Regions from separate parts of the Metabacillus herbersteinensis genome, predicted to be linked through region 1. Evidence: riboswitches for the same ligand, from Rfam matches in the RefSeq annotation. Region 1 holds a riboswitch; each other region holds the start of a gene.

Region 1 (6,744 bases):
TAAACGAAGATGGTGCTGAATTCATCATCAACCCTTACGATGAGTATGCAATTGAAGAAGCGATTACACTTCGTGATGCAAACAGCGGGGAAGTAACAGTTGTAACCATTGGTGGGGAAGAATCGCAAAAAGAATTAAGAACAGCATTAGCAATGGGCTGTGATAAAGCGGTTTTAATTAATACAGAAGATGATCTTGAAGAAGGAGATCAATATACAACTGCAAGAATTTTAGCACAGTACTTTAAAAAACAAAAAGTCGATATCATTCTAGGTGGTAATGTTGCAATTGATGGTGGTTCAGGACAAGTTGGACCACGATTAGCAGAACTATTAGACATTGCTTATGTAACAACCATTACAAAACTAGAAGTTAATGGCGAAACTGTAATCGTTACACGTGATGTTGAAGGAGATTCTGAAGTAATTGAGACATCTTTCCCACTATTAGTCACTGCACAACAAGGGTTAAATGAACCACGCTACCCATCACTACCAGGAATTATGAAGGCTAAGAAAAAACCACTTGAAGAATTAGAGCTTGATGATTTAGATTTAGAAGAAGATGAAGTAGAACCGAAAACAAAAACAATCGAAATTTATTTACCTCCCAAAAAAGAGGCAGGGAAAGTTCTTCAAGGTGATTTAGCAGATCAAGTAAAAGAACTAGTAACGCTTCTTCGTACAGAAGCAAAAGTGATCTAACAACAGGAGAAATTAACTGAACTTAAAATTAAGAGAACTGGGGGAACATATAATGGCAAGAAAAGTTTTAGTTCTAGGAGAAGTTCGTGAAGGAACTCTACGTAATGTATCATTTGAAGCAATCGCAGCAGGTAAAACGATTTCTGAAGGTGGAGAAATCGTAGCTGTATTAATAGGTGATAAAGTTGCAACTCTGTCAAACGAACTCATTCAATACGGTGCAGACCGTGTAGTCACTGTAGAAAATGAAAAATTGAAAGCGTATACTCCCGATGGCTTTTCACAAGCTGTTTTAGCTGTTGTTGATAGCGAAAAACCAGAAGGAATTATTTTTGGGCACACTGCACTTGGAAAAGATTTATCACCGAAACTTGCAGCACGCTTAAATTCTGGATTAATTTCGGATGCAACTGATGTTGAAGTGGCTGGAGGAAATGTCGTATTCACTCGTCCAATCTACTCTGGTAAAGCGTTTGAAAAGAAAATTGTAACAGATGGAACAATTTTTGCTACTATTCGTCCAAATAACATCGCTCCACTTGATAAAGATGAAGCAAAAAGTGGAGAAACTAGTTCACTATCAGTTGAAATTAAGGATCTGCGTACAATTGTGAAAGAGGTCGTTCGTAAAGCAACAGAAGGTGTCGATCTTTCTGAAGCAAAGGTCGTTGTTGCAGGTGGTCGTGGTGTTAAAAGTGAAGATGGCTTCAACCCTTTAAAAGAACTATCAGACGTTCTAGGCGGAGCTGTTGGAGCATCGCGGGGAGCATGTGATGCAGAATACTGTGACTATTCGCTACAAATTGGTCAAACTGGTAAAGTTGTAACTCCAGACTTGTATATCGCTTGTGGAATTTCAGGTGCTATCCAGCATTTAGCAGGGATGTCCAACTCTAAAATCATCGTTGCAATTAACAAAGACCCAGAAGCAAACATCTTCAAAGTAGCTGACTATGGAATCGTAGGAGACCTTTTCGAAGTAGTCCCACTGCTAACAGAAGAATTTAAAAAATTAAAAGTACATTCATAAGATAAAGCACGCCAAAGGCGTGCTTTACCCTTGCTCTTAAATAATCTTCTGGATTCTAATTGTAGCTGTTAAAATGAACTACTAACTGCTCCTCAAAGCAAATCCAAAAAGAGGGATGGAATGAACGAACAAAGTAGTTAGTAAAAAATACTTTTACACTACGAACGAAGTAATACATAAAAAGCCCTCTTTTATTTTCTTTCCTGCATGTTTTTTGCAGGAAAGAAAGGGGAAAGTAATATTGAGGCATATTGTTAGCTAGTTTGTTTCCTTAGGTGCTATACTTTAAACATAATTTAAAGCTTAATTAGGAGGAATTTCAATGGCAATTACAACTGTAACAGACCAAAATTTTTCAACAGAAACAAACGAAGGTGTTGTACTAGTAGACTTCTGGGCACCTTGGTGTGGACCTTGTAAAATGATCGCTCCAGTATTAGAAGAGCTAGATGCTGATATGGGTGATAAAATAAAAATCGCTAAATTAGATGTTGATGAAAACCAAGAAACCGCTGGGAAATACGGTGTAATGAGTATTCCAACACTACTTGTCTTTAAAAATGGTGAAGTTGTCGATAAAGCAGTAGGTTTCCAACCTAAAGAAGCTTTAGAAGACCTACTAAATAAACACGCTTAATCTAAAAAGCTGACTTAATGTCAGCTTTTTATTTTGCCATCAGCAGAATTTATATGAATTTTAAACTCAGTATGCGTTTCTGAATCCAGCTCCAGCGCCTAGCCCCGACGCACAGGATGTGCTAGTGCAGTCAATGCGACAGGACGTCGCGTTCTTGACTGCCTCGAGCTCATAAGTCAATTATAAATTGAAAGAACGCCTTCTATTTATAATCGTCTTATGCTTGTCGGGGCTGAACAAGGCGCTTGCGCTTATTTTGCCAACATTAGACAGAATAGTACAATTATTGCTTAGGAAATGATTGTGGTAACTTCGAGTTTTTGACAAAGGACGAAAGTGTTCTTAAGTGATACAATGACAGTATCATATTATTTGGAGTGTCTGCAGATGAAAGGGATTATTAAAGAAAAGCTTGCACTTCTTCCTGATCAGCCTGGCTGTTATATTATGAAGGATCGCCAAGGGACAATTATCTATATAGGCAAAGCGAAGGTGCTTAAAAATCGAGTGCGTTCGTATTTTACAGGATCACATGATGGAAAAACGCTGCGTTTAGTAAATGAAATTACAGACTTTGAATATATCGTTACATCTTCTAATATTGAAGCACTCATTTTAGAATTAAACTTAATTAAAAAGCATGATCCAAAATATAATGTCATGTTAAAAGATGATAAAACCTATCCTTTTATCAAAATTACAAATGAACGTCATCCTCGTTTAATTGTTACTCGTCAAGTGAAAAAAGATAAAAGCAAGTATTTTGGACCCTATCCTAATGTACAGGCTGCACGGGAAACGATTAAGCTGTTAGATCGCTTATATCCACTACGAAAATGCTCTACATTGCCAGATCGCGTTTGTCTTTATTACCACATGGGTCAATGTTTAGCACCATGTGTGAAAGATGTTTCGAACGAGACGAATCGTCAAATGGTAGAGGAAATTACTCGTTTTTTAAATGGTGGCTTTAAAAAGATTAAAGAAGATTTATCCGAGAAAATGAGTAAATCCTCTGAAGAGCTTGATTTTGAACGGGCAAAGGAATACCGGGATCAAATTGTTCATATTGAAGCAACAATGGAAAAGCAAAAGATGACAATGAATGACTTTGTTGATCGAGACGTTTTTGCTTATGCGTATGATAAAGGCTGGATGTGTGTTCAAGTTTTCTTCATTCGTCAAGGAAAGCTAATTGAACGTGATGTCTCAACATTTCCTATTTACGACACTCCTGACGAGGAATTTCTCACTTATCTAGGTCAATTTTACTCAAAAAACAATCATTTTCTTCCAAAAGAAATTCTCATTCCAGACAGTGTTGAACATGAGCTAGTGGAACAATTATTACAAGTCTCTACCATCCAGCCAAAGCGTGGTAAAAAGAAAGACCTTCTTTTATTAGCACATAAAAATGCAAAGATTGCCCTAAAGGAAAAGTTCTCTTTAATTGAACGAGATGAAGAACGGACAATTAAGGCAATTGAAAACATTGGGGAAAAGTTGAGTATTCACACACCACTTCGTATAGAAGCATTCGATAATTCGAATATCCAAGGAACGGATCCAGTTTCTGCAATGGTTGTATTTATTGACGGAAAGCCAGCAAAAAAAGACTACCGGAAGTATAAAATTAAGAGCGTTCAAGGACCCGATGATTATGAATCCATGCGCGAGGTCGTTAGAAGAAGATATAGCCGTGCTCTAAAGGAATCCTTGCCCCTACCTGACTTAATTATTATCGACGGAGGGAAAGGTCATCTAGCAGCTGCACAGGACGTATTGGAAAATGAATTAGCTCTAGAAATACCTGTTACAGGATTAGTTAAAGATGATAAACATCGAACTTCTGAGTTGTTGATTGGTAACCCACCAGTTATTGTTCAATTAGAACGAAATAGCCAAGAATTTTATTTATTACAAAGAATACAAGACGAAGTTCATCGTTTTGCGATAACGTTTCATCGACAAATACGTGGTAAAACAGCCTTTCAATCCATATTGGATGATATCCCTGGTATTGGTGAGAACAGGAAAAAAATGCTCCTGAAACATTTTGGTTCCGTTAAAAAAATGAAGGATGCTACCTTAGATGAGCTGAGGGAAGCGGGTATCCCTCCAAAAACGGCTCAAGCCTTACTAGAAAAATTAAAAGAATAAGCTATTGTTATTTCTAGATTACTTACGGAATTTTTATATTTTAAAGAATAAGTGTGCGTTTCTGAATCCAGCGCCTAGCCCCTCGAGGTCATAAGGCTGAACAAGGCGCTTGCGCTTTTTTTATTTATTTGATACAATTTTTACTAATTTCATATTTGATCGTTTCAAGTTCGTTAATGATGGTAGAGGTGCGAGCTTCAATAGTAAACAGTTAGAGGAGATTGGACTCCGAAGAAGACTGTTGAAAGGGAAGTTTCGCCGAAGTGATAAAGTTCCATTTCCTTTATTGCTGGTTTTGCACTGAAAAAGTGTAAGATTGTCAAGGATATTTATTCTTGGAGAGCTATCTCATTGTGTGAACGAAAATATTTTTTTCGTTTAGTAAGCAATGGGATAAGTAAATCTCATTGCTTTTTTGTATTTCATAAAAAAGTCAGGGACTAGTCCGAATCATAACAGTTCGATCTATGATAAAAAGGTGAAGGGTGAGGTTGTCGTTGGGAATTATCGTTCAAAAATTTGGTGGTACATCAGTAGGTTCTCCTGAAAAAATAGGTAACGTAGCGAGTCGAGTTATTCAAGAGAAACAAAACGGTCACGATATTGTCGTTGTGGTTTCAGCCATGGGGAAAACGACAGACCATCTTGTATCTCTTGCAAAAGAAATTACAGATCGCCCAAACAAACGAGAAATGGATATGTTACTTACAACAGGTGAACAAGTCACAGTTGCTTTGTTATCAATGGCGCTAACTGAAAAAGGATACGATGCCATTTCATTTACTGGTTGGCAAGCTGGCATTCAAACAGAATCAGTTCATAGCAATGCTAGAATTACACATATTGATTCAAATCAAGTACAACAGCAACTAAACAATGGAAAAATTGTAGTTGTTGCTGGATTCCAAGGTGCTTCAATCGAACAGCAAATTACGACATTAGGTCGAGGAGGCTCTGACACAACTGCAGTTGCACTTGCAGCAGCACTAAAAGCCGATAAATGTGATATTTATACGGATGTAACAGGAGTTTTTACAACCGACCCTCGGTTTATTAAAGGTGCTAGAAAGCTCTCAGCGATATCCTATGATGAAATGCTTGAGCTAGCGAATTTAGGTGCAGGAGTTTTACATCCAAGAGCTGTTGAATTTGCGAAGAATTACCAAGTTCCACTAGAGGTACGTTCAAGCATGGAGAATGAACGAGGGACAATTATTGAGGAGGAAACATCAATGGAACAAAACCTTGTAGTAAGAGGAATTGCATTTGAAGATCAAGTAACAAGAGTATCCATCTTGGGTCTTCCAAACGAATTAACAACGCTTTCGACTATTTTTTCCACATTAGCAAAACATAGTATTAACGTTGATATTATCATTCAAAGTACAACAAGTAGAGAGACAACGTCAATTTCTTTCTCGGTTAAAACTAGTGATCTAGAGGATACGATAAAAGTCCTAGAACAATACAAACAACAACTTAACTACAAAAAAATCGAATCTGAAAGTGGATTATCGAAAGTTTCAATTGTAGGTTCTGGGATGATTTCAAATCCAGGCGTAGCAGCAGAGATGTTTGATGTACTAGCAAATAAAGGGATATCAGTGAAAATGGTCAGTACGTCAGAAATTAAAGTTTCAACTGTCGTTTCACAGGAGCATATGGTACAAGCAGTTGAAGCACTACATGAAGCGTTTCAACTATCTAAACAAGAAGCAACAGTATAAAAAGTTTTCTTATTCAGGATAAAATAATTGCAGATAAAATGCGTATTAAAGAGGGTCTGACTGTATTAATGTCAGACCCATAAGCGTGCGATAAATCACAAAAAAACAGACGATATTATCTTTGACTTCTTTTTCCAAAAACAGCTACAGGTGAGGCGATCTCATCTTTTTGATCCCATTTAACAGTGAAAACAACTTTGTTTGCTCGTTTTTTTACTTGCTCGTATGTTTCGGTAATATGATTGTTCATTTGCTGTAATTGTTCGGCAACAAAGCCTGCTTCTAGCTGAAACGAAATTTCGTTTGATTTTTTAATGCGGAGTTGAATCATATCACTGCTTAATTCAAATTCCATTTCGTTCTTTTTATTTTGAACTAAATCCAAGTTTCCCCAGCCAGCAGCCAAGAAAAAGGAGATGAGCTCTTCTGTAGTTTGAACAGGGTATTTCCGCGCCAAGCTTTTACCCGCCCAATACAGCATTTGTG
Region 2 (6,744 bases), 370 kb from region 1:
TGAATTTCACTAATTCAACACATGGACGAGCTTGTTTGTCAATAAGGGAAAATGAGATTGCCTCAGATGCAATGGGTATTAATACAACCTATTATAAAGTTGCTGCATTCGCCATCGGTTCTTTTTTTGCAGGAGTTGCAGGTGGACTGTATGCACATAACTTTTATATTATTCAGCCAACAAACTTTGGGTTTTTAAAATCTTTTGATATTTTAATTTATGTTGTTCTTGGTGGACTGGGCAGTCTTTCAGGTGCTGTCCTTGCTGCTATCTTATTAACCGTCATATCTACGTTCTTACAAGATTATCCTGAGACGAGGATGATTATTTATAGCCTCGTGCTTATCATTGTCATGCTGTATCGTCCAAAAGGCTTAATGGGTACAAGAGAATCGAGCTCGTTTTTTGGAAAGGGAAAGGGTTTTGGAGGAGGTAAAGGGAATGACAACAAAAACACCGTTGCTTAAAGTAGATTCAATCGGAATTCAGTTCGGTGGTTTGAAGGCTGTATCTGATGTTAATATCGAGCTAAACTCTGGTGAACTTGTGGGACTTATTGGTCCAAATGGAGCAGGGAAAACAACTTTTTTTAACTTGTTAACAGGAGTATATGAACCTACCGAAGGAGTCATCGCACTAGGTGGCGAGAAGCTAAATGGTCTTGCACCTTATAGAATTACTCGAAAAGGGATAAGTCGGACGTTTCAAAATATCAGGCTATTTAATGAACTTTCGGTACTCGATAATGTAAAGGTGGCTTATCACTCTCTTGCTAAACACTCGATGGTTAGTTCAATTCTTCGTTTACCCTCTTTTTTCTCTGGTGAAAGAGAGATGGAAGAAAAGGCGATTGAATTTTTGGAAATATTTAAGCTAGAACCTTATCTTCATGAAAAAGCTAAAAACTTACCATACGGACAACAGCGTCGCTTAGAGATTGCACGTGCGCTTGCTTCAAACCCAAAACTACTGTTGCTTGATGAGCCAGCAGCCGGAATGAATCCTCAAGAAACACATGACCTGATGAATCTCATAGGATTTATTCGGAAGAAGTTTAATTTAACTGTTTTGCTAATTGAACATGATATGCCTCTTGTAATGGGCGTTTGTGAACGCATCTATGTACTCGATCATGGACAACTAATAGCTCAAGGTTCGCCAGAAGAGATTCGAAACAACCCGAAAGTGATTGAAGCTTATCTTGGCGAGGAGGTTTCGTAATGTTAGAGGTTAAGAATATTGATGTATACTATGGAAATATACAAGCACTTAAGAGTGTTTCAATTGAAATTAAACAAGGTGAAATTGTTACTCTAATTGGTGCGAATGGGGCAGGGAAGAGTACTTTACTAAAATCTATTTCAGGTCTCCTCAAACCAAAAAAAGGTGACATTTTATATGAAAATCAGTCCATTTCTGGCAAAGCTGCTCAGACAATCGTAAAACAAGGAATCTCTCATGTTCCAGAGGGAAGAAGAGTTTTTGCCAATATGTCGGTAGAAGAGAATCTTGAATTAGGAGCATTTATAAGAACCGATAAGGCCGGAATTCGTGATGATTTTGAAAAAGTATTTCAACTGTTTCCGCGTCTTAAGGAAAGAGCAAAGCAGCAATCAGGAACTCTTTCTGGTGGAGAGCAGCAGATGCTAGCGATGGGGCGTGCGTTAATGGCGCGTCCGCGCCTACTTATTTTGGATGAGCCATCAATGGGTTTGGCACCACTTTTAGTTAAGACCATTTTTAAGATTATTCAGGAGATTAATCAGTCAGGTACAACGATCTTACTGGTGGAACAAAATGCAAATATGGCACTATCTATAGCAGATAGAGCTTATGTTATCGAGACTGGTCAAATTGTCTTATCAGGATCTTCCGACGAGTTAACAGCAAGTGATCAGTTGAAAAATGCGTATTTGGGTGGACACTAATCATTTAATGAACTTAAATGGTTGTCATATAGTCTTATTGTCTGCTAATTTACACTTTATAAAATTTAATAGTAAATCCTCATCGCTATCTTGGTGAGGTAGTGGTTGCAACAATTAAGAGTAGCTCTTATGAGATCTGTGGGGATTATTGAAGATGAGAATAAAGGAATTTGTTGCCGAAGTTTGGGAGGATTCACACAGCCAACCATACTGGGTCTACATCGAATAGGTGTAGGACTGTCACAGATTTTGTTCTGTGGAGAACTATTGCGTCGAGATAGGTTGCGGGTTTTAATTGAAGGGAAACGCGTGGGTAGTATACCATTGCGTTTTTTTGTTGTTTTTTGTAAAGAATAGTAAGGATTTGTTGATTTAGAACTTAAGTTTCATACTCCAGCGTAAGCAATTTAACATTCATAGTAGCAGCATTTGTTTGTATTCCAGTACTCCAATTTAGGAGACTTGTATACACCAATAGTTGATTCAGAAGGAAAAATACAAAATCTTCCGAGTCAAATAAACTTAGCGATGATCTCGACTCTATGGGCATTTGTTGGAATTGAATCTGCTGTTATCCTATCTGGACGTGCTAAATCTCAACGTGATGTTAGTCGTGCAACTATTCTAGGATTATTTATCGCATTAACCATTTACATGGGTATAACCTTACTTATCATGGGAGTGTTACCTCAAGAGGTTCTAAGAGCATCTGATAAGCCATTTGTTGATGCACTTTCTGTTATGATAGGTGACGCTGGCGCAACTATCATGGCTCTACTAGCTGTAATTTCACTTTTTGGAGCTACCCATTGGCTGGATTTTACTTAGCTCTGAAGTACCATACCAAGCAGCCAAAACAGGAGTATTCCCTACGTACTTTGCTAAAGTTAACAAGAAAGGAAGCCCTGTTCGAGCATTAACTGTCACTAACGCGATGTCACAAATCTTTATCTTATCTGTGATATCAGGGACTATCAGTGAGGCATATACATTTTTGACAACATCGGCCACACTTGCTTATCTGATCCCATACTTAGTTTCTGCCATATTCTTCTTAAAGCTCGTAATTAAAGGTGAGACATACGATCTTAAAAAGGGACCGCGAGTCTCGGACGGTATCATTGCCTCACTTGCATTGATTTACTCAATTTGGGTGATTATATCTGGAACTGCAGATATCCAAACATTTTCTTTAGGAATCGGACTTTTCCTTGCAGGGTTTTTAATTTACCCGCTTATTAAACGAAGTAAATTTAAGAATCAATCAGCCATTGAAAATTAAAAACATCTTAAGCATACTTGAAATGTTATATTCTAAGCCCTGCTTTTTAGGGCTTTTTTTTAGTAAAAGATAATTTTACAGACTCAAAATATTTTGTGATCTTACTCTATTTCTTTTAATGGCATACCCAATCGCGAAAAACCATCCGAATATTAAGATGCTATAGAGGACTGGAGTAAATGCTTCGTCAATTGACCAGGTTGTCAATAATGTCCTGGTATTGGTTAAAATAATAAATCCTCCTACCAATACCCCAAGAAGATAGGCTGGTAACTTTCTAACTAGCCATGCAGCTATTGGAGCTGCAATAACTCCCCCTATGATAAGGGCGATCACCCAATACCAATTGACTTGCTCCCAACCAAGTGACACTAAAAAGCCTAATGTTGCTGAAACTGCAATTGCAAATTCACTCGTGTCAACCGTGCCCACAACCTTCCTTGCAGAAGATCCCTTTTTTGATAATAGTACAGGGGTTGCTATTGGTCCCCATCCTCCACCGCCCGTTGCATCTGCAAATCCTGCTAGTAATCCAAGTGGAATTGCCTGCTTGCGTGTTAGCTCGATGGACTGGTTTTGATTTTCTACATCAAATTTAAATAAGAAGCGTAATAGTACATAAAAACCCAAAACCAAGAGGAAAACCGCAATGAATGGTTTAGCTAAATCTCCTGGTAAATTACTTAAAAAGCAAGCACCGGCAAACGCCCCAATAGATCCTGGTATGATTAATTTGTATACTGCCTGTTTATCAACGTTCCCAAATTTAATATGAGAAGCACCAGAAGCAGCAGTTGTAAAAACTTCTGCAAAATGGACGGAAGCAGAGGCCACAGCAGGTGCGATCCCAAACGTTAAAAGTAACGTGGTTGATGTAACTCCGTAAGCCATACCTAAAGATCCATCAATAAGCTGTGCAAAAAACCCAATTAACGAAAAGATAATTAATTTTCTCATTTCGACGCTCCCCTAATAAATAATAAAAGGCCCTTAACATAAGTTAAGGACCTTTGGTTTTCCAATCAGTCAATTATTTATACAATCAATTTATATTTATTATACATAATTCCTATGTGTTTACAAGGATTAATAATAAAATAAATAATTATTTTTTCTAGTTGCCTATTCATGTAGTATGAATGGTGAGAATCGTACGAAAAAAAATAAATTTGATGAAAGTAAATAAAACGAGTGAAGCGCTCTGCGGCCTCACTCGTTTTTGGATTAGTGCTGACTTGTTTATACTACTCAAAATTGGATTTATTCAATAACTCCAGTCTCGAGTATTTTAACGCTTGTCTTTACATTAACCTCAATAGTTGGATATATCTCTTGCCACTTTTTTTGATCCCAGTTTCTCGTTCGAGTCCTTACTTGTTCGCCAATCCCCAAAGGATCTATGTTTAATTCTTGAAACTCTTTAATGAGTTCGGACCCTTGCTTTTCAATTGCCTCTTTCATTTTGCTTTCTATCATTGAAATGCTTTTCTTGTCAACTTTTTTTCCGGTAAACTCTCTTAGAACACCTTTAATTTTCATATGTATTGTGATGTCTGAATCAGTCATAGGCTTCTGAATATCGTAAGATCTCTTAGAGTTAATATTAAAAACAGAAGCATATTCACCATCCTTACCATCCTCACCAAGTTCAATAGGCATTGAACCCTCACTCGATTTATTTTCATACAGTATTTTAAATAGAAATTGTTTCTCCTCTTCAGCAATTTGATGTACATATTGATCACTCTTAAAAAAGGCAATCCCTTTTATATCTACTCTACTATTTTCTGATCCTAATAATGGTAAAAAAGGGTCCATTCCTTCAGCATAGTATGCATAAATAAATTCATGAAGATTTGTTTTAGGAATCGTACCAGTTTCAATATTTTGTTCAATTAAACTCGATAAATAGTTTCCATTATCTGCGTTTCCATATTGTTTTTCCAATAATTCTTTTGCGCTTCCTTCTACAATCCCCAAATAAACATTCGATCCGACACTTGGATCGCGCTGCAAGGTATCAATTGTGTCTATCATTCCTTCTTCAGCTAATCGACGACTATAGAGAGCCACTTGGATTTTTCCGCTAACAAAGGGTTTATCCGATTGTTCATTTATCTTACTACGAACCTCTTTATTTAATTTAGAAGAAGCCGTATAGGTCTCATTAATAACAGATTTATCGGGTTGATAATTAGGTGTAACAGCTGTAGTTTGAAGCATATCTGCTTCTAAATAATCATATCCTCCAGCTGTAATCAGCTGAACATCATCTAGTATCTTTTGATCAATATTCATACATCCGGACATCGTTAATAGGATTAATAGGGTGACTAAAGTGGTTTTTATTGTCGTTTCCCCCTTACTTTTGACATAAGTTTAGAAAATAGAAGAAGAAGTGGAATATAGCCAAACACTAAAATGATTCCTGTCATTGATAGCCATTTATTTAAATTTTCAACATATTCAGTTCCTTCTACTAACACGCACCCGATGAACATAACTAAAACCATAAAAATAAGGATCTTACTTTCTTTAAATTTAAAAAGGCCAGAAGCCCCTTTTGTAGCTGACCACAGAGATAAGCAAATGTTCGGCAGGATAACGAGAACCCATGAAGTGATACCAATATATTCAAAACGTTCAACAAATGGCATCTCGACGATTTTCCACAAAGAAAGGGTTGCCCATATATGTCTGCTTAATTGATCCTCACTAAAATAACCAATCGTAATGATAATTAAAGATAAATACAAGATCATGGAAAGAATGTTTCCCATGTGGGCCCATTTTTGTGATTTTTCCGGGTGCTTTATGTAAGGATAATACATTAGCAATGTGGAAATACCTAGGTAACTTAATGCCATATCCTTTGTTGCAACAGCTAATTCTTTAATCGAGTGATTCCAAATTGGTAATAGATTACGAAATTCAATATATTCAATAGGAAAGATAAAAGTGAAAACTAAATAGAAAGGAATAACTACCCCTAAAAAACAAATCCCAGCGACAACTCGAAAACCAGCGGAAGTTCCATAGTACACAAGCAAGATTAATATGAAACTAAAAACAAAAACATTAATATGTGGAAACATCCAAGAGATGACGACCTCGATATAGGTTCTAATAATCGTAAGACCTAAAAGCAGCCAATACAGGATCCAAATGATACTTAACATCCCACCAAACCATTTTCCAAAGAGGTTACGGTGAATGCCAATGAGATCTTTGTTTTCATTTTTCAACAAAGAATACATCATCCAAATTAAGATATTAAAAGCAATTCCAGCAATAATGACCACCATCCATGCATCATTTCCTGCCGATTTCACTATTTGTCTTTGAAAACCTAATATTCCGATACCAATTTGGACTGAATGAATTAAAAAAAACACAAGAAATGGAGAAATAGAGGAGGAATTTTTTTCTTCCACTGTGAATTTCACCTACCCTTTTTTCTCGTTTGCCTTTTCTGTACTGAATCGCATTGTGTCTTCTGTTTGTAGCTCGATCGGACGTTTTGACTGACGTGAC
Region 3 (6,744 bases), on a different contig from region 1:
TCAAATCTATACATAGTATATACGGACATAATGCCTATGTCAAAATAAAATTAAAAATAATACTATATTAAAATGTTATTTAAAGAACAAAAAAATGACACCATAGTTGGTATCACGCTGGTAAAATAAGGTTTTACATATAATCTCACACACTTTAAAACGTTAACATGGTAATGAAGGATAATATTATAGAGACGTTTTTCAACATCTTTTCTCTTTCCTCACTCCTCTTATATCGATTATTGTACCTAGTTTTTTAAATAGAGAGTGAATAAATTGTAACTATTTATTTTAAAAAAAAAGAAAAAAACAAAGGCAGCATTGCCTCTGTTTCTTAGTTCCTGATCAATTTATTGTTTCTGCTTACATAAAAAAATACAAATGCCCCTAAAATTAGAATCACGGCAATAAACCCTAAAATTGCACTCCCAGTTAACCCTAAAATCAAGTATCCAATTGCACCAATTCCACCACCGACTAACGCATAAGGCAGCTGTGTCATCACGTGGTCAATATGATGACTTCCTGCCCCTGTAGAGGAAAGGATGGTTGTATCTGAAATTGGTGAACAATGATCACCTAGAACAGCTCCTGCAAGAACTGCGGCCATTGCAGGTAATAACAAATTTATATCCGTTGCAGCTGTTATTTCTCCCGCGATTGGAAGCATGATCCCGAAAGTTCCCCAAGATGTACCTGTTGCAAATGCCATTGCAGAACCTAACAAAAATAAAATAACTGGTAAAAATGCAACATTTAAGTTTGATCTTTCAACCAGACTAGCTAAATATTCCCCTGTTTCTAGTTGACCAATTAGATCAACAATTACCCATGCAAGCATTAATATATAAATCGCAGGAAGCATTGATTTTATACCTTCCAAAATTCCTTTAGGCAAGTAGCTAGCACTAATACCCTTGCTAAAGTATAAAATGAAGGTTACAGCTAATCCGAACAAACCACCGTATAATAGAGACGCAGACACATCAGTATTTTCAAAAATAGCGAAAATGTCTACAGCTGCTCCTACTTCAATTGCAGTGTAGCCTGTCCACAAAAATGCACCGACTGTTCCCACAATCAGTGACACAATTGGCCACACAAGGTTAGCAACTGTCCCTTTGTCACTTGTAGGGAGATCTTCTTTTACATCACCTAGAGGCTCCTTTGAAGGATCGACTACCTCACCCGTTTTAATAGCACGCTCTTCATGAACCTTCATACTGCCTAGGTTAATATTAAAGTATGCTGTTGCGAACACGAGCAACAGTGCTGCTAACACATAATAATTCATTGGTATCATTGCCACAAACGCCGATAATGGTGTGTACTCTGTTACACCATGTGTAGCTAAAATTGTACCAATCATTGCGATAATATACGCTCCCCAGCTTGAAATTGGAGAAATCACACAAACTGGAGCTGATGTTGAATCAATAATATACGCTAATTTGGCACGTGATACGCGTTGACGATCTGTGATTGGACGACTAACTTGACCTACTGCCAGGGCATTAAAATAATCATCGATAAAAATTAAGACTCCAAGTAATGCCGCTGTGAATTGTGCGCCTGCACGTGTTTTTACACGTTTCTCAGCCCATTGCCCAAAAGCTCGGCTGCCTCCAGAAATTGAAATGAGTGCCGTTACAATGCCTAAAATAATTAAGAATAGCAGGATATAAACATTCCATGTATTGAGTGCACCATCTGAAATAAAGATGGCCTTAAACGCACCAAAAATTGTCCAAAATGTGTTTTCACCTGAAAAATTAGTTAACAGAAGTGCTGCTGATAAAATTCCAACGCCAAGAGACAATAAAACTCTTCTCGTTAAAATAACCATCAAAATTGCAATAATGGGGGGAATTATAGAAAAAAGAGTGCCTTCCATGAGAAACCTCCTAAGATTTTTTTGAGGGCACTACTTCGCGAGTGGATAAAAACATTGAAAAAAAACGCAAAATAAAAAAGAGTATGATAGAAAATAACTATCATTACTCCCCCTATAAGATGTAATGTTATGTTATCCTCCATCCCGATCAGTAGCGCTCCACCATAGATAGTATCTATAATGACAGTATTACCCTTATTCAGTGCAATACCAGCAAACGGAGCTCCGACATTCTCCATTTACTTCGGCGAAAAATCCTTTTTCTTATGATCACAGTTGTCATCCTCACATAAGATACTCATATTTCCCGCTCCTCTACCTCATCTAGAGATAAGGTGGTAGTACGATCAAATTATATTAAGAAATTATATCAAAGTTTTATTCTTCCATCAACTAGGGTTTTTCTGGTAGTTGGATCGATGGTGAACTATCGTTACTTTCATTAAAGTAGAGAGGAACATCCCCTCTTATATTATCTTTAATTACAGGAATAGTGTTATGAATTGTTGCTCGCTCTGTTGCGAAAGGTAATATGATTTGAACTGTTACTTCTGTGTAAATTGAGATTTCATATATAGCATTATTTATTCCATACTCTGTAATTTTGTATTTTGGATCAGTATGGACGTCACCGATTAGATAAAAGCGAATAGGTATTTTCGGCCCTAATGTACTTAACAGAGCATTACCAGTTGCTCTTCCTAAAGGTATATCATAGATAATTCCTGAGTTTTCTTTTATATCCTTTTTCGGTTCTCCTGGATCTGAAGTATTAAAGTTGCCCATTTCTACTTCTTCTAACTTTTTTGTAATATTGTCTGTTACCCTTCTTAGAGCTTTATTTACTACTCTTGTGTTATATCTAGTGGAATTAATATTACCATCATTGTCTTTATCCTCAATATATAAGCTTGCAGCTTCTTCGTCTGTAAAAAGCTCTCCTTCTACTGCTTCTTGAATAATAAGTGTAGCAATAGATGTAGCCTCAAGTTCAGCAATACTCATTAAAGTGGGTTCTATTTGCTCCTCTATATACCACAGTCCCCCAACAGTCATAAATATAAAAATCACCAACGAAAGTAACAGCACATATCGAAAAGGCAAGGGCCCTCTTTTTGGAGGACGTCCACGAAATTTAGCCAAACAAATCCCTCCTTACAAGCTATACTTATGCATGCAAGGAGGGATGTACGCTCTTAATTTAATTCTAAGTTTAAATTTTTTTATAGTAACCGAAATTACACCATTTTTAACATTGCGTCTCTTCCAATGGTTCCAACTGTAATTCCATACTTTTCAGCTTCATATGTGACCGATTCTAACGGTGCGTCAAGCAATTGTTCAATTGTTCTTACGCCAACTGCTCTTCCTGCGATGATACCTCGATCTTTTAATTTTTCATTTAATAATCCAACATCCAATGCACCACACATAATGTAACCTTTGTCATTTGTGACAGCCATAAAATTTGTTTTCGGCAGTGCTACAGTAATAGCGGTAAACTGTTGATCTTCAATGATAATTGGGGTCATTGTCACCATAATCTTCTACACTCCCTTCATATAATCACATTATGAATGCAGGCGAAAATCGTGTGGACAAATACCTATTCATTATAGGGTATTTTCCTTAATTTCCATGCTAAAAGATCACGTAACATTTCAGGCATATAATACGTTTTCTTTTTTGCGTGACTTATCTCTGGATATAATGGACCCAGTGTAAACATATCAACTGTTGCGACGCTGTAGATCCGATCTAAATCTATGGGCTCTCCATTTACAATAATCTTATTAACATGCTCTTTGCCATCAGAAAGAGTAACAGTACTCACTTCGATTCCATCAAAAACCATTCTACCCATGACCTTCCCACGGAACCCAAGACCTTTTAATTGGAGGGCTTCCATCCGTTTTTCACGTGATTGGATGATAACTTCTTGAAGCACGTCACCTTTTATTTCAACTTTGCAAGGATTAATAGGATGTGGGCAGATGCGGTGAAGGTCCTTTTTTGTTACAACTCCGCTTTTTAGAGGCTCTAGAAGCATTCCGGCGTTTACCATTGAAACCTCGCCTTCACACCACTCTCTGATCGCACTAGCCATTAGGGAAGGAAAAGCTGAATCCTGAAACCAATCAAGTGACAGATCTTCATGTAGAACAACTACAGGCTCTGATAAAAGCTCTTCACTTTTTTGATATTGAGTAGCTAGCCATACCTCTGTTTCCTTACAGGTTTCTTCACGTTCCATTGAATGAAGCATTGCCGTTTTTGATACCAATAACTTTTCTTGAGCGTGAAAGTCCAACTTTACATGCCCTACATACTGCCCATACTTTCCCGCACCGGCCAATAAAGTCTGGTTGATTTCTTTTCCATTCTCTAAAACATGATGTGTGTGCCCACCTAGAATAAGTTGGATATCCAGGAATTCTTGAGCGATAATTTCATCGTCACTAATTCCAAGGTGAGACAGTAAAACAATAATGTCTGCTTTATCTTTTACTTGGTTAACCGTATGTACTAAGCTTTGAAAAGGATCTGTCACCTTCCAACCAAGCAGCTTATAAAACTTTTCATAAAATACCGTTACTCCTAGCAAACACAGTTTCATGCCATTTTTCAGTTGAATGAAATGATACGGTGTTACCCACTCCGGACGTTCATTAAATTCATTATAAATATTTGACAAAACAACCGGAAAGTCAGCTCTTTTGTAAAGAGCGTCTAAGTCTTCATGGGAAAAAGTAATCCCTTCGTTATTACCAATTGTCACAGCATCATATTGAAGATCATTTAACATATCTACATTGGCTTGACCTTTTGTTGCTTCAGTTATTAAGTGAAATCGATCTGCATGATCGCCAATGTCCACAAGAATCATCTGTTCCCCATTCTGCTCATGTTCTTGTCTTTTCTTTTTTATAAACTGGGCAGTTTGAGGCCAATTTTCGAAGTGGCTGTGCAAATCATTCGTATGATAAAGATGAATGGTCTCAAGCACGTAAGTTTCTCTCCCTTTTATATTGAATGGGTCAGACCAAGTTCTTAACTGTCACTGAAAAAATCCAACTGTCTTGGAGCTAGTCCTTCATATTTAATTCCAAATAGTTGAAGCATTTGCTTTGCATTATCTGCTGCATCTCCACCAGAGTTGTTATTAAACAACATATAGAGTAAATCTGTATTCTTTGCGAGTTTACTACAATGCTCCTGCCATTCTAGTAATTCTTCTTTATTGTAACGATAAAGATATCGAACCTCTCTCCAGTCAGTTCCACTTGCAGGCTTCTTCCAGCCGTGAACATTCCTGCCATGCATTCTAATTAGTGTTTTTTGTGAGTTTGTAGGATGAAGTACAGTAGGAACTGAACCTAAACCAGCTTGCGGTTCATCACAAATACTATGAATCCAATTTTCACTTTCCATAAATGTTAAGGTTTTATCATAAAAGTTAGAATTAAACCATGATTGATGACGAAACTCTAAAGCGATAGGATTGTCTTCCATTTGTTCTTTACACCATTTAAGATAATCGACGTTCTCTTTTTTGCAATCAAACCAAGGTGGAAATTGAAATAAGACCATAGCTAATTTATTCTCATCCTTATAAGGCATTATTGATTGGTTAAACGCTACAAACATCTCTTCTTTACTTTGGAATGGAATGTCACCACGTTGATGTCCTGTCATCCCTTGGTAGGCTTTCACTATAAATTCAAAGGTTGCTGGTGTATCCTTTACCCACTTTTCAGCATTTCTCAATGGCTGAATCGCGTAAAAGCTCGAATCGACTTCAACTACCGGGAAATGCCCAGCATATTCTTTTAATTTGTTTGAAGGTGAAGTCCCAGAAGAGTAGAGCGAATCATGATCTCCCCATCCAGTTAGACCAATTTGAATTTTGCTCAGGCGTCTTCCCCCCCATTGCTATCTACATTCATTCTTATTCTTGTATGATACTATATTGTAGTGTTTTTTCGAAGATAGAAGAGATTTTTTGTTTGAATTTGTTAGTAGTAGCTAGACTCATCCATTATCTAAGAATATACAAACACAAAAACGAGTGAATTATGTTACTAATACACTCGTTTTTGTGTTTGTTTTTTTCTTTTACTAATCAATTTAGTCTCTGCGATTGGTTAATAAGTGAGTGTTAATAATAATATTCCTAATCCACTGATTTTTCATAAACTTTTATAGATCCGCCACCAACTCCATATGCTTGAGTTGAATGGAGTCCAACCATATTTTTCATAATAGCCTTCCAAATCTGTTGTTAAATAAAGTTTTTTAAATCCTTTACTAGCTGTTTCTTGAATAGCGTGTTCAAGTAGGCGGGAACCAATTCTTTTCCCTCTATGTTCTGGATCAACATATAAACAAGCAAGCCACGGGTACAAGTCCTGACGACTATTAAGATCGTTCCTAATTAAAGCATATGTACCAATAATAGCTTCATTTAATAGAGCAATATAAAACCTTGGTATTTCATCCTTTGTTTTACAAGAGTGGTCCATACAATCTCGATAAAACGTGTAGTTCTGTTCGTTTCCCCGTTGTTCCCAAAAAATCCTAACTGCTTCATTAAATAAATCGGGCTTTTGCTGTATTTCTACCATCTCCAAACAATATCCCTCCCTTTATAAATCATTCTTGGTCATGCATTATTTTCCCTTCTTTTTCAGAAACACAGTCCCTTTTCTTTATGAAAAAAACGGGCTGACAGTTGAATGTCAGCCCGTTTTATATTTATCCGATTGAACCTTCCATCTCAAACTTAATGAGACGGTTCATTTCAACTGCGTATTCCATTGGTAATTCTTTTGTAAACGGCTCGATGAAGC

What was found. A riboswitch is a leader RNA that binds a small molecule or an ion and turns the genes downstream of it on or off. The one in region 1 is predicted to bind lysine.
Region 2: linked by a shared signal. The riboswitch ahead of ACFFIX_RS00055 (amino acid permease) and the one ahead of ACFFIX_RS01970 (aspartate kinase) in region 1 are both predicted to bind lysine.
Region 3: linked by a shared signal. The riboswitch ahead of ACFFIX_RS05555 (Na+/H+ antiporter NhaC family protein) and the one ahead of ACFFIX_RS01970 (aspartate kinase) in region 1 are both predicted to bind lysine.

What each region holds. Positions count from the first base shown of each region.
Region 1 covers NZ_JBHLVO010000001.1:382,843-389,586, reverse strand. The annotation lists gene ACFFIX_RS01990 (electron transfer flavoprotein subunit beta/FixA family protein) at 1-704, shown strand, start outside; gene ACFFIX_RS01985 (electron transfer flavoprotein subunit alpha/FixB family protein) at 757-1,734, shown strand; gene trxA (thioredoxin) at 2,057-2,371, shown strand; gene uvrC (excinuclease ABC subunit UvrC) at 2,759-4,531, shown strand; lysine riboswitch at 4,707-4,885, shown strand; gene ACFFIX_RS01970 (aspartate kinase) at 5,029-6,258, shown strand; gene ACFFIX_RS01965 (YslB family protein) at 6,374-6,744, opposite strand, start outside.
Region 2 covers NZ_JBHLVO010000001.1:8,495-15,238, reverse strand. The annotation lists gene ACFFIX_RS00070 (branched-chain amino acid ABC transporter permease) at 1-467, shown strand, start outside; gene ACFFIX_RS00065 (ABC transporter ATP-binding protein) at 442-1,221, shown strand; gene ACFFIX_RS00060 (ABC transporter ATP-binding protein) at 1,221-1,928, shown strand; lysine riboswitch at 2,020-2,203, shown strand; partial or broken gene ACFFIX_RS00055 (amino acid permease) at 2,358-3,210, shown strand; gene ACFFIX_RS00050 (sulfite exporter TauE/SafE family protein) at 3,286-4,167, opposite strand; gene ACFFIX_RS00045 (Ger(x)C family spore germination protein) at 4,471-5,508, opposite strand; gene ACFFIX_RS00040 (GerAB/ArcD/ProY family transporter) at 5,556-6,644, opposite strand; gene ACFFIX_RS00035 (spore germination protein) at 6,657-6,744, opposite strand, start outside.
Region 3 covers NZ_JBHLVO010000003.1:109,124-115,867, reverse strand. The annotation lists gene ACFFIX_RS05555 (Na+/H+ antiporter NhaC family protein) at 335-1,894, opposite strand; lysine riboswitch at 2,039-2,220, opposite strand; gene yunB (sporulation protein YunB) at 2,288-3,037, opposite strand; gene ACFFIX_RS05545 (YunC family protein) at 3,133-3,435, opposite strand; gene ACFFIX_RS05540 (bifunctional metallophosphatase/5'-nucleotidase) at 3,501-4,901, opposite strand; gene ACFFIX_RS05535 (DUF72 domain-containing protein) at 4,946-5,809, opposite strand; gene ACFFIX_RS05530 (GNAT family N-acetyltransferase) at 6,085-6,519, opposite strand; gene sufB (Fe-S cluster assembly protein SufB) at 6,650-6,744, opposite strand, start outside.